DNA from 4 places in the Cellvibrio polysaccharolyticus genome. Region 1 is predicted to be linked to each of the others. Evidence: predicted binding sites of a transcription regulator. Region 1 holds the regulator's gene; each other region holds the start of a gene.
What was found. Region 1 encodes sigma-54, which starts transcription at its own class of promoters, with help from an activator protein. Its sites were predicted from a motif close to TGGCACANNNNTTGCNNT; they were not measured.
Positions count from the first base shown of each region.

Region 1 (3,110 bases):
GCTTTATTTTGCTGGATGAACCTTTTGCCGGGGTTGACCCCATCTCGGTCAATGACATCAAGCAAATCGTAAGACACCTGAAAGATCGCGGTATCGGGGTATTGATTACCGATCACAATGTGCGCGAAACCCTCGATATCTGCGAAACGGCCTATATCGTCAGTGAAGGTCACATTATCGCCGAAGGCACTGCCGAGACAGTTTTGGCCAATAACAAAGTGCGTGAGGTGTATCTGGGCGAGAATTTCCGCCTTTGATTGAAGATTTATTTGACGCCAGGGCCTTGACTTTTGCAAATAACACACAACAAGGCACAAACATTGCTTAGCCTTGTTGCTTGCGAGATCAAGGCTGTCTAAACTCTACTTCATCGACCACTGTTCTCGTCTAAGCAGGATCAGCTTTTTAAACGATGAAGCAATCTCTCCAGTTAAAGCTCGGTCAACAACTGACCATGACTCCGCAGCTGCAACAGGCCATTCGCCTGCTGCAGCTCTCCACACTGGATCTGCAACAGGAGATACAGGAAGCCCTCGACTCCAACCCGATGCTGGAGATGGAAGACAGCTTCGACAACCCTCCTGAATCCGCCGAAAAAGACGACCTTGATTACACACGCCAGGCTGAAATAGCCGCTGACCTGCCGGGTGACCGCCCGCTGAGTGATGCCCACTCTTCTTCGTCTGACAGCAGCGAAAACTTCTCTGATCACGACAGTGACTTCCGGGAAACTGACAGCTTCAATGAAAGCGATGGCTTTTCCGAAAGTGATGTCGTGGGCGAATGGAATGAATCCATCCCTACCGACTTGCCGGTAGATACCAGCTGGGATGACGTTTACCAGACATCCAGCTCCGGTAGCAGCAACTTTGAAAATGATGACAACGACTTCGAAAGCCGTCGGGCTGCGGTCGATTCCATCTACGACCACCTGATGTGGCAACTGAACCTCACGCCATTTTCCGATCGCGATTATCTGATTGCGCTGGCCATTATCGACGCCGTTGAACCTGGCGGCATGCTGTCGGTTTCTCTGGACGATATTTTTGAAGGCCTGGCTGCCGAACTGGAAGAGCTGGAACTGGACGAAGTGGTCGCCGTTCAACATCGCCTGCAACAATTTGACCCTTGCGGCGTTTGCAGCCAGAACCTTGCCGAATGCCTGCTGGTGCAACTGCAACAATTCCCGACGGATACGCCCTTCCTCGAAGCCGCCAAAACCATCTGCAAAAATTATTTGCCGCTGCTTGGCAGCCGCGACTATCGCCAGCTGATGCGCAAAACCCGGCTCAAGGAAAATGAACTGGGCCAGGCAGTTTTGCTCATCCAGGGGTTGAACCCCCGCCCTGGTGACATTATTGCCAGTGGCGATACCGAATATGTAGTACCGGACGTGTTTGTTGAAAAACGCGATGGCCGCTGGATCGTCGAGCTGAACCCGGATATCGCACCTCGCCTGCGAATCAACGCCAACTATGCCTCTATGGTCAAGCGCGCCGATTCCAGTAGCGACAACACTTTTTTGAAAGACAACCTTCAGGAGGCGCGCTGGTTTTTAAAAAGCCTGCAGAGCCGCAACGAAACCCTGCTGAAAGTTGCCAGCTGTATTGTTGAAAAACAACGCGGCTTTCTTGAATACGGCGCCGAGGCCATGAAGCCGCTGGTGCTGCACGACATCGCAGAAATTGTGCAGATGCATGAGTCCACTATTTCACGCGTAACCACACAAAAATTCATGCACACGCCGCAAGGCATTTTTGAGCTGAAGTATTTTTTCTCCAGCCATGTGAGCACTGAAGGTGGTGGCGAGTGTTCTTCAACCGCGATTCGTGCACTGATTAAAAAACTGATCAGCGCCGAAAATGCGAAAAAACCATTGAGCGACAGTAAAATCACCGACCTGCTGGCCGAGCAGGGAATTCAGGTAGCCCGTCGCACTATTGCAAAATACCGGGAGTCGTTAAACATCCCGCCGTCCAACGAGCGGAAATCGTTGATGTAATCGCACCGATCAGGAAACGTTATTTATTCTCAAATTTGAAGTTCAATGCGAACCAATAAAAGAGTAAATAATCAGATAAAAAGACGGATTGAAAAATCCATTGATATCGCCAACAAAGAGGAAGTATCCATGCAGATTACGATTAATGGCCATCACCTGGAAGTCACTGAAGCCCTTAAGCAGTACGTAGAAACCAAACTGGAAAAGCTGGATAACCACCACGACAAAATTACTTCTGTGCATGTCATCCTTGGGGTTGATCACCTCGATCAAAAAGCGGAAGCCACGGTGCACGTCAGCGGTAAGGATTTATTTGCTGATGCCGTAGAAGCGGATATGTATGCGGCCATTGATAAACTGGCGGACAAACTGGATCGCCAACTGATTAAACACAAAGAAAAATTACGTAGCCATCGTTAACCATGACAATCCCGGAACTGATTACGCCCGATCGCACCCTGTGTGCTATTGAAGGTGTTAGCAAGAAACGCACCCTGGAAATTCTCGCCAATACCATTGCACGCGCCGTACCCTCTATTAATGCCGATGAAGTTTTTCGTCGGCTGATAGCCAGGGAACGCCTGGGATCTACCGGCATCGGTTTCGGGATAGCCTTACCGCATTGCCGCATGGAATGCGGCAGTAAAGCGATAGGCGCCCTGATTACTCTGAAACAACCTATTGAGTTTGATGCAATTGACGGCCAGAAAGTGGATATTTTATTCGCTATGCTGGTACCGGAAAATGCTAATGCAGAACACCTTGATACCCTATCCTCTCTGGCTCGTTCGCTTAATGACGCGGGTTTTCGTGATTCCTTGCGCCAGGCGGACAGTGATCAGGCTCTCTTTCAGGCGGCTGTTTCATAATTTAACCGGCACCGGAATTTGCCGCTTGCCCTGAACGTTTTTTTTATTCATCCTGAGCCACGCCCTGGATAACCGGAGCCGTTTCAGGATTTCAGCGGATCTTTCCTTAATACGCCGAGCAGGATTTTACTATGCATCTCGTCATCGTCAGCGGACTGTCAGGTTCAGGAAAAAGTACTGCCTTGCACGTGCTGGAAGATGTTGGCTTTAATTGCATAGACAATTTACCGATCAGCCTG
Region 1 covers NZ_PRDL01000001.1:1,498,631-1,501,740, reverse strand. Annotated here, with positions in the region: gene lptB (LPS export ABC transporter ATP-binding protein) at 1-257, shown strand, start outside; gene C4F51_RS06415 (RNA polymerase factor sigma-54) at 413-2,002, shown strand; gene hpf (ribosome hibernation-promoting factor, HPF/YfiA family) at 2,132-2,422, shown strand; gene ptsN (PTS IIA-like nitrogen regulatory protein PtsN) at 2,425-2,871, shown strand; gene rapZ (RNase adapter RapZ) at 3,003-3,110, shown strand, end outside.

Region 2 (3,110 bases), 690 kb from region 1:
TGTGTAAATCCAGCGCGGCGGAAACATCGGCATCACGAATTAACAAGGCGACGTCGGTTTGTAAAAACCGCTGGCGGCCGCCAACGGAAAAGTTCGCCACAAAGGCAGGAGGCAGAGCGTAATAGATGGCCGGTTTTTTGACGGCTGCCGCGTCGCTTTGTGTAGCAGGCGTGGTATCCGAAGAGCCCAACCCGACCACCGCCAGCGTGCCGCCAACAGAAATACCGACCAGAGCGATAGCCGCTACCGCGATCATCAGGTATTTTTTTCGATTATTTACTTTGGGCGCTGCGCCGTCTGCCGGTTTGCCCGTGTCCTTTGCCATGTCAAAAGCCCGTCGTTAATCATGCTTGATTGGGTTCAGCAATACCCATGCCAGCCCGATATTTAACCAGCTCGGGAAAATATCGGGTTGGAGCGCAGTATACGGCCTGAATGGCGACAGTGATATTGGCAATAACGGAGAAATAACGGACTGGCGTCAGGCGTAATGATCTACCAGACGAATAATGCGAGCGGTGGCGGCCTGCTCTTCTTCATCACCGGGTTCGGCATTGCTGCCATTGCCACCACCAGAGGATTGTTCCTGATCGCGCCGGGAAAATGCCTGATCGGAAACGCCCACGTCCAGCGACATGCCATTTTCGGCAAACATTTCCCGCAAACGGTTGGCTTGCTGATCCAGCACGTCGCGCACATTGGGGTTTTGGCTAACAAAATTGACTTGCACATGGTCATTTTGCACCTGAATGCGCACCTGTAACGGCCCCAGCTCTGGCGGGTCGAGACGTATTTCAGCGGATGGCAGATTTTGCGCCGATAGCCACATAACGCGGTTGACCACCGCCTGATTCCATTGCGGGTGCCCCATTGGCACACCCACCTGGGATTGCACCGTAAAACCGCGCCCCGTTACCGCCAGGCTTTCTGCAGCCCGCGTGGTTTCAGCAATCACTGCGGTGGTGGGAGGTGCTGTGCGCGTTTCGGCTGGCGGAGCCGTGTTTGCATCAGTGGGCAGCGACGTGCGCGACGCCGACCCGCTCGCCCTGGCAAGCAAGCCCTCTTCCGCAGGCAGCCCATCATCAGCGCCGGCAATGGAATCATCCACTACCGGCGCACCGCTTGATTTGCCAGCCTCGACGGTGACTTTGTTGGCCGTTAACACTGCCGATTCCGATGTGTTCGCGGCGGCATCTGTCCGGGCATTGGCCGGCGCACCTTGCAAGGCTACCTGAGGTGTTGGCGCAGCCTCGTCGGTCTCAACGGCAATAGCCACGGGTTCTTCCTCAACCGGAGCGTCTGTTTCCTCTTCCGGTTTCAGCAGTTCTTCAGGCAGTGGTTCTTCCGTATCAACCTCTGCCAGCAGAGATTCCCCGTCAAGCGGATCAGTCTCGTCGGTAACCACCTGATCCGGAACGCCGTTAGCCAGCAGTAAAACACCCGGGGCGGTATCTTCAAGCGGCAGCGCTGTCTGGCTGGCATCGGTTAAGGGCGCGGCTGTTGAGGTTTCTTCCACAGCGGCGAGTTCAGTATTTTCTGTCGTTAAGGGTTTGGAAGGCGACGTGTCCGGTTCGTTTTTATTCGCCGCTGCCGGTCTTTTTTCAGTGGCCTGTTCGGCACGCAGCGGTGCGCTGTCTTTGGCGGCAGCTGCCGCTGGTCGGGGAGTTGATGGCTCACGAGGATTTGGGGGAGCTGGACGCTCCTGCGTTGAACGGGCAACTTTTTGCCGCGCCTGCTGCAAGGTATTTTCAAAGGAGTTGTTACTACCTGCGCCGCCGAAATCTACGCTTACCGCTGTTTTGGTATTCGAGGCGCGGGTAAATGCCGCGTTGGCGGTCGATTGTGAAATACCGGATCCGTTATTCATGCCTTCTCTCGTGTAATGATCACGCTCTCACAGCGGCAAAGATTGGCCGCTACAGGCGGGACGTGAAAACCCGAAAGGTAAAATGCAAAGGCAGTGCCAATCCGCCATAAACGGCCCGGCGGTTGACAGGTAACTGAGAGTCAGCCTGAAAAATTCGCGCCGATTAATATGACGCCGGTTTCTTCCTGTAGTGCTTGTGCGGATGCGTTGATGGATTGCTGCAAGTTTACCAGCATGTGCCCGGTCGCCTCGCTGGCCAGGTTCATGCTTGTTGCGGTTGATTCGATCTCCTGGCAAACCGCGTTAAGCGCCAGCAAGCCCAAATTACTGCCACTGCCTTTCAGGCTGTGCGCTGTGCGGCGCACGGCATCGTGATCATCGTTGCGAACGGCTTCGTGCAGTTGTGCCATTTTTTCGCCCGCATCCTGCCACCAGGCATTAAGGAGCGCGGCAAAATCCTCTTCCATAATCAGGCGCAATGAGGTCAGTACTTCACGATCAAGCGTATTAACGGACATGGTCGACCTCTTTTTCGCGGTTGTCGGTTTCGCCCCAGACATAATGGACTTCAATGTCATTGCCATTTCCATGAAACTTCATGTCGTGGCAGAGCTTTGATAAAAGATAAAGACCTCGCCCACTCCACTGGTTGGCATCGCCAGCCTCAGGCGCACGGTGATAATCAAAACCGTCACCGCTATCCCGCACCCGAATGACCAGTCGCCCGCCGTGGTGTTCTGCCGAGCAATCAAAAGAAAGCGCAATAAAGGCGCCTTCATGCGGTTGCTGCAAGCGCTCTTCGCGCAATTGATAATAGTTTTTGAAACCATCCGGTTGTTGTTTGATGGCCGAATCCAGTTTCAAAATACCATGCTCTAGTGCATTGGAATAAAGCTCGGCGAGAATGGTGTAAAGCGATGTAGCAGAACCTTGCAACCCCGGTACTTCCATTAAAATTTGCAACAGCAGCGGTAATGGATCAAATACCTTGAACGTGGCCGGCTGAATTTCAAAAGCCAGTTGCCATTGATGCAAACGCCCGGTCATCGCCTTGGACTCCGGCCGATCATGGGAACCCGGGTCGAGCGGCGCCGACATAATAATTTCAAACAATGACACATCATCCTGTTTGTTTTCACTCCCGGCAAAAAGATTCACATCCTGTAATATCCGATCGAAGCGGGACTCGGCTTTAACGTCATTAAATAAACGCAACAACCGTTCTTCGCCAAACATTTCACCG
Region 2 covers NZ_PRDL01000001.1:2,184,060-2,187,169, reverse strand. Annotated here, with positions in the region: gene C4F51_RS09315 (flagellar basal body-associated FliL family protein) at 1-325, opposite strand, end outside; gene C4F51_RS09310 (flagellar hook-length control protein FliK) at 482-1,867, opposite strand; gene C4F51_RS09305 (Hpt domain-containing protein) at 2,008-2,385, opposite strand; gene C4F51_RS09300 (ATP-binding SpoIIE family protein phosphatase) at 2,375-3,110, opposite strand, start outside.
Region 2: the regulator sigma-54 is predicted to act here: its motif matches at 1,949-1,966, upstream of C4F51_RS09310 (flagellar hook-length control protein FliK).

Region 3 (3,110 bases), 940 kb from region 1:
ACGGTCAGCGTTGATTTCGAACTTGCCTTCCGCAATTGCCTGACGCAACGCGTTGACCCGATCGCTGTCTACATCTGGCAGATTGCCAATAGACGTTTGGAGTTTTCTCAACCCCTGAGCCTGTTCACTGATCACGACCTGATCCTTGCCGCTTTTGGCGGGAATGGTTTCTGCCTGGGCAGGTGTGTCTTTTCCGGTTGTCGGGGCGGTGGCGCGGTTGCGCGACGCACTCGATGCATTACTGGAAAAATTGTTGTTAATGTCGATGACCATGGTTTCTATTCCCCAACTGCTATAAAAGTTCCCGATTCGCCCGAATACAGGTTGCTCAAAAAGGTTATCGGCAGAAAAGCTGAAACTTTAACGCCTTAAGTTACTTTTTTAGGCACTGCATCACACATTTTACCGTGTTTCAGGCGATCAGACCGCTTTAATGCGGCGTATCTTTCAATTCCTGTGCGTTGCGACCACTTAAAGTGTGCGAACGCTACCTGCCTCAATCACCTCGGCCATGATGACCCGGTCAGACTGGTTGTTTTTTATCCGGATTTTTTCCCCGATTTTGCCATTGCTCATCGCGGTGCCAGCAGAACTGACGGAGATGGCGCCTACCTGGGTGAGAATACTGACCAGATCACCGCGTTTAACCACGGTTGGCATTTCCAGCTGTGCGCTACGGAACACTTCGCCCTGACGAATCGGCCGGCGCAGTGACTTGCCAATAATATCCACTGCGCTGTCAATCTGGCCCTGTCGTTGGCCGGTGCTGTTTACCAGGGTGGTCTGAATATCGCCGGCGCTGACCACATCGCCGCGGGCCATATTGCGTGATGCCACCGGATACTCGTAAAACAACGCAATTTGCAGCGGTATATAAATAGACCAGGGCGCTTCATCGTCGCAGCGCACCAGAGCCGTCTGGTTGCCACCGTTATATTGCGGGTCATTCAGTGTGATGGTCAGAGATTTGACGCACGAGCGTAACTGCAAGCGGGAGTCGAGCGCATTAACGCTAATGTTGGTCTTCTTCGCCTTGGCGCCCTGATAATATTGAGCCGCCTGTTGTTGCACCCGGCTTTGCAATGTCTGCAGCGATTCCACTGTTGATGCAATCGCCGGCAAGGCGATAACACCGCCCGACACCGTCATTATCATTGCGAACAGCCAGCTGACTTTTGTTAAGTTAACGGTCGCTTTTGCCGCCTTTTTGGCAAGACAGTAAAAAAATGTGTCCATGAAGGCATTTTTCATGGTTTGACCCCTTGAATCCCGGCGCAATTGGCGCGTAAATTGTCACAAAATACCGTGTTAGCCCGGCAATTAGCCCGCCGCGCCACTAAAATGGAAGCTAACGCAGGCAACAGGTGCGATAAGAGCACTAAAGGCTGACGGTTTTCTGCCGCTATCTTGTTCATAGAGCCGGTTTCTGCAATTAGTGTGCCGTGGCAGGGCAGTATTTGTACAACTGGCCAACTTATCGTATCGGCAGCAAACGGGCCGTTAATTAATATCCTCAGGGGATTGTGTATGGCAGGTGTAATGGACAGCGTTGATCAGCGCACGCAGCTGGTTGGTCAAAACCGTATGGAGTTGCTGTTATTTCGGCTGGGAGGGCGCCAGTTGTATGGCATCAACGTTTTCAAGGTTAAGGAAGTGTTGCAGTGCCCACCCCTGAATGCTATCCCTGGCAGAAGCTCGGTTGTGCGTGGCGTGGCCCATATTCGCGGTGGTACCTTGCCGATCATGGACATGAACCAGGCGATTGGTCGCAATCCGCTGGCAGAAATTGATAAGTGCTTTGTCATTATTACGGAATACAACCGCTCGGCGCAGGGCTTCCTGGTTCGTGCGGTTGAACGTATCGTTAACATGAACTGGGGCGATATTCATCCGCCACCCACCGGCGCCGGCAAAGAGCATTATTTAACCGCCGTTACCGAAGTGGATGGTCAGCTGGTTGAAATTATCGATGTAGAAAAAATTCTGGCTGAAGTGTCACCCGCCCGAGAATCCATCAGTGAGGGGATTGTAGGGCAGGGTATTGCTGACAGAGTGATCGAGAAATACGTGTTGATCGTTGATGACTCGTCCATCGCCCGCAAGCAGATTCAGCGCGTGGTTGAAGCCATGGGTATTCGCACCGTGCTGAAAAAAGACGGCGCGGAAGCGCTGGAGTATCTGCAAGGCCTGCTCTCGGCCGGCAAGCACCCGCATGACGACCTGATATTGATTATCTGCGACATTGAAATGCCGGAGATGGATGGCTATACCTTTACTGCCGAAGTACGAAACAATAGCGCCTTGAAAGATCTGCATATCATTTTGCATACGTCGCTCAGCGGTGTGTTTAATGAAGCCATGGTTAAAAAGGTTGGTGCCAATGACTTCCTGGCGAAATTCCATCCGGATGAGCTGGCGAGTCGGGTGAGCGAACATATTCTGGCTGCAGGTGATTCTCATTTATTAAAATAAGTCTGGCGAGGTTCGCCAACCCCGGGCACTGATTGCATAGCCGGGCATTTGCCCGGTTAATATAAAGAGCAGGTGCGCCGGGGATGTTGTATGCTGGCGCTTCATTTGTGTTCTTTTATCGTGCGGTTAATGAGTTGCTATGACTAATTTTTCAGACAGGAAAAACAATGGAACCGGCAGCTTTATCGCCCCCGGTTTTTCGCTGTCGAAAAGTTCGCCGGGCGAATCGAAGTTGAACGGCGGCGGGGAGAATTACGACCAGGCGGAATTTGATAGTTTTCGTCAGTTTCTTCAGGATGCCTGCGGCATAGCGCTCGGCGATAACAAGCAATATCTGGTTTCCAACCGTTTGCGCCGCCTTATGGATGAGCATAGTGTCGGTTCGTTCAGCGAATTGGTTCGCGCGCTCCGGTCAGGTTCCAACCGCCGTTTGCGTGACCAGGTGATTGATGCCATGACCACCAACGAAACCTTCTGGTTTCGTGATATTTATCCCTTCGATCAACTGACCAAACGCATGTTGCCGGCGCTGATGGCACCGGACAAACGCATGTATGGGCCGGTGCGCATCTGGTGCGCTGCCTGTTCGTCCGGGCAGGAGCCTTATTCCATCAGCATGATCGTAGAAGAATACAAGC
Region 3 covers NZ_PRDL01000001.1:2,436,681-2,439,790, reverse strand. Annotated here, with positions in the region: gene flgM (flagellar biosynthesis anti-sigma factor FlgM) at 1-273, opposite strand, end outside; gene flgA (flagellar basal body P-ring formation chaperone FlgA) at 472-1,155, opposite strand; gene C4F51_RS10440 (chemotaxis protein CheV) at 1,528-2,472, shown strand; gene C4F51_RS10435 (CheR family methyltransferase) at 2,612-3,110, shown strand, end outside.
Region 3: the regulator sigma-54 is predicted to act here: its motif matches at 1,426-1,443, upstream of flgA (flagellar basal body P-ring formation chaperone FlgA).

Region 4 (3,110 bases), 270 kb from region 1:
TCACAAAGCTGTTGCGCATGCAGGTCAGCAAACCCGGCAAAGACTTCCAGTGTTTTCTCCTGTGCTTCTATCAAATGTTGCCATTGTCTGCTTTGTGCCGCGCTGATGCTGCTGCCGGCAAAGGCACCGGTGCCGGTGGCACGCTCCTGACCGGACAATTCCTTGCATTGCATAATATTAACCAGGGCTATCAAGGTCCGGGCCATGGCGGGTTCGGCGGCAATATCGGCGATCTCGAACACCACACACAACAGCGTATGCACAATACGGCTATAGCGATGAATCACCTCGACGGTAGACAGCTGGCGGCGGTTAATCTGTTCGCGAATAACGATAAGGTTTTCCAACGACTCCAGGGCTGCTGCCAGTTGCAGCAATAACCGATGGCTGAGCTGGCTGCGTTCCACATGAGCAGGCGAGGGCAGTGCGCGCATAAAGCCAAGGGTAAAATGCCCGGTTTCTGCGATCATGGCTTCGCGCAAATGACAGTGTTGCTCGCTGTTGTTCGCCACATACAGATTGGATGCGCCGCGTTCGCTTTGAATGGCATGAATCAGGTTTGATGCCGCCTTGATCAACTGGCTCTGATCTACAAAGGCGTCGCGAATGGCGCACTCCAGCTGGCGTGCTGCCGCGATAAAGTCACTGGCACGGGGAGTCGATGGTTTTGGCATAGTAATCCGTTCTGCTGTCTCTTACCTGTTTAAAGCAAGCCTTGTACCATCTGCTGAAAATGCTTTTATCTTACCGGCGCGGGTGCATACCATTTACCGCCAGGCACTACCGACATAGCGTTGAAAGTGCTCCCTGACGGATTTTTCTTTCGTAACGGTTATCGCTGGCACCGGCATCGATCATCCGCCGGTAATGGAAAGTCGAATCCCGCTGGTTCTTTTACCCGATTATGATCACTTATAACGCATGCCATGCATCATGGTGGAGCACAAGTTTATAGTTTCGGTATTTAAAAAACGGGCGAAAAAATTTTAACTATTAAAAACGCCAGCGTTAGCGCGGCTTTTTCTGATTTGGCACGAAGCTGGCATAGAGCCAGTTGTAAAAAAATTCAGACCAGTCGTCCAATGGGGGGCGACGGGTTCCAGCAAAGACGCTTACCGGCCTTCAGTGCCGGTAGGCGTTTTTTTTTGCCTGATGGGAGATAACACCATGTCGAACTCTTTATCCAACTACAAAAAAACTGCAAAAAAACGACTCGTCACCTGGTTTGCAACGGTCGCGATTGCAATCACCGGCCTGCCGGTAAATGCCGATGCACCGGAAAAAGAAGACTTGAAACTCGGCTTTATTAAATTGACTGACATGGTCGCCCTGGCGATTGCCCACGAAAAAGGTTACTTCGAAGACGAAGGGCTTTACGTTCAGCTCGAAGCCCAGGCCAATTGGAAAGTACTTTACGATCGCGTTGCCAGTGGTGAACTGGACGGCGCACATATGCTGGCACCGATGCCGCTGGGTGCAGCAACAGGCATCACCGGCAGCGCCGATATTATTACGCCTTTCACGCTGTCTTATAACGGTGCCGCTATCACGGTATCCAACGCCGTTTGGGCTGAAATGAAAAAAACCTTACCGGTAGGGCCAGACAATAAACCGGTGCATCCTGTCAGTGCCACAGCACTTAAACCGGTGCTGGAAACCTGGAAAACCGCCGGTAAATCTTTCAACCTCGGCATGACATTTCCGGTCGGTACGCACAATTATATGTTGCGCTACTGGCTTGCCGCCGGTGGTATTCATCCCGGTTTTTATGCGCCGGAAAAAGGTGAGAACAACGGCTACATCAATGCTGACGCCTTGCTTTCGGTAGTGCCGCCACCGCAAATGGTGCCAACCATGGAAGCCGGTACTACCGTGGGTTATTGCGTGGGCGAACCGTGGAATCAGCAAGCGGTTTCTACCGGGCTGGGTGTTCCGGTTGTTACCAGCGAAAATTTATGGGCGGGCGGCGCCGACAAAGTGTTTGGCATTACCCGCAGCTTTGCCGAGAAAAACCCCAACACCACTTTGCGTATGGTGAAAGCGTTAATTCGCGCGTCCCATTGGCTGGATGACAACAACAATGCCAACCGTATGGAAGCGGTAAAAATTATTGCTCGCCCCGCTTACGTTGGTGCTAACGAACAGGTCATCGCCAACAGCATGACCGGCACTTTTGAATTTGAAAAAGGTGACAAGCGACCGGTGCCGGATTTCAACACCTTCTTTCGCGGCCAATACGGCATTCCTTACTACTCCGATGCCATCTGGTGGATGACGCAAATGCGCCGCTGGGGGCACATCAGCGAACACAAACCCGACAGCTGGTATATGGAAACAGCCCGTCAGGCATTTCGCCCTGATATCTATGTCGCGGCTGCAAAAGCCTTGATTGCCGACGGCACCATGGATGCAAAAGATTTTCCGGATCTCGATGCAATCACCTTTATCAAACCGCCACAAAAAAGCCCGCTCGATGGTATCGAGTACGACAGCACCAACCCCAATGCCTATATCGACAGCTTTGCTATCGGTTTGAAAGGCGAACAAAAACCCTGAGTGTTTAGGCAATAGTGCAGCGCTTATGGCGCTGCTTGTAAAAACGGATCTTCGTTAATTAATCATTTTTTGCTTCAAGGAGCCTACATCATGTTCGCATCATTGCAACTGCCCGGCTGGCTCGAGCCTTACGTCAAACTGGTGCGTGGTCAGCAGGCGGCAGTACAACTGAACATTATTGTTCGCCAGATTGGTTTGCCGATGCTGGGCATCCTTCTGTTTTTGTTTTTTTGGCAAGCCGCTGCACCTCAGGTGCAAACCAGTCTGGGGCAATTACCCGGCCCGGTTCAGGTATGGCAGGCCGCCAAAGGTTTGCACCAGGATTACCGTGACGATAAAGAACGCGAAGCGGCTTTTTATCAACGTCAGGAGGATCGCATTGCCACCTTGCTGGCAAAAAATCCCGAGGCGATGCCACCGGCAATTCGTAATTACAACGGCAACCCCACCTTTTATGCGCAAATTATAACCAGCCTGAAAACAGTGATGAGCGGCTTTGCGCTGGCTTCACTGGTGGCGATTCCGTTTGGTATTGCCATCGGTTTAAGCGGCGC
Region 4 covers NZ_PRDL01000001.1:1,768,928-1,772,037, forward strand. Annotated here, with positions in the region: gene C4F51_RS07515 (nitrate regulatory protein) at 1-674, opposite strand, end outside; gene C4F51_RS07520 (CmpA/NrtA family ABC transporter substrate-binding protein) at 1,168-2,556, shown strand; gene C4F51_RS07525 (ABC transporter permease) at 2,647-3,110, shown strand, end outside.
Region 4: the regulator sigma-54 is predicted to act here: its motif matches at 1,030-1,047, upstream of C4F51_RS07520 (CmpA/NrtA family ABC transporter substrate-binding protein).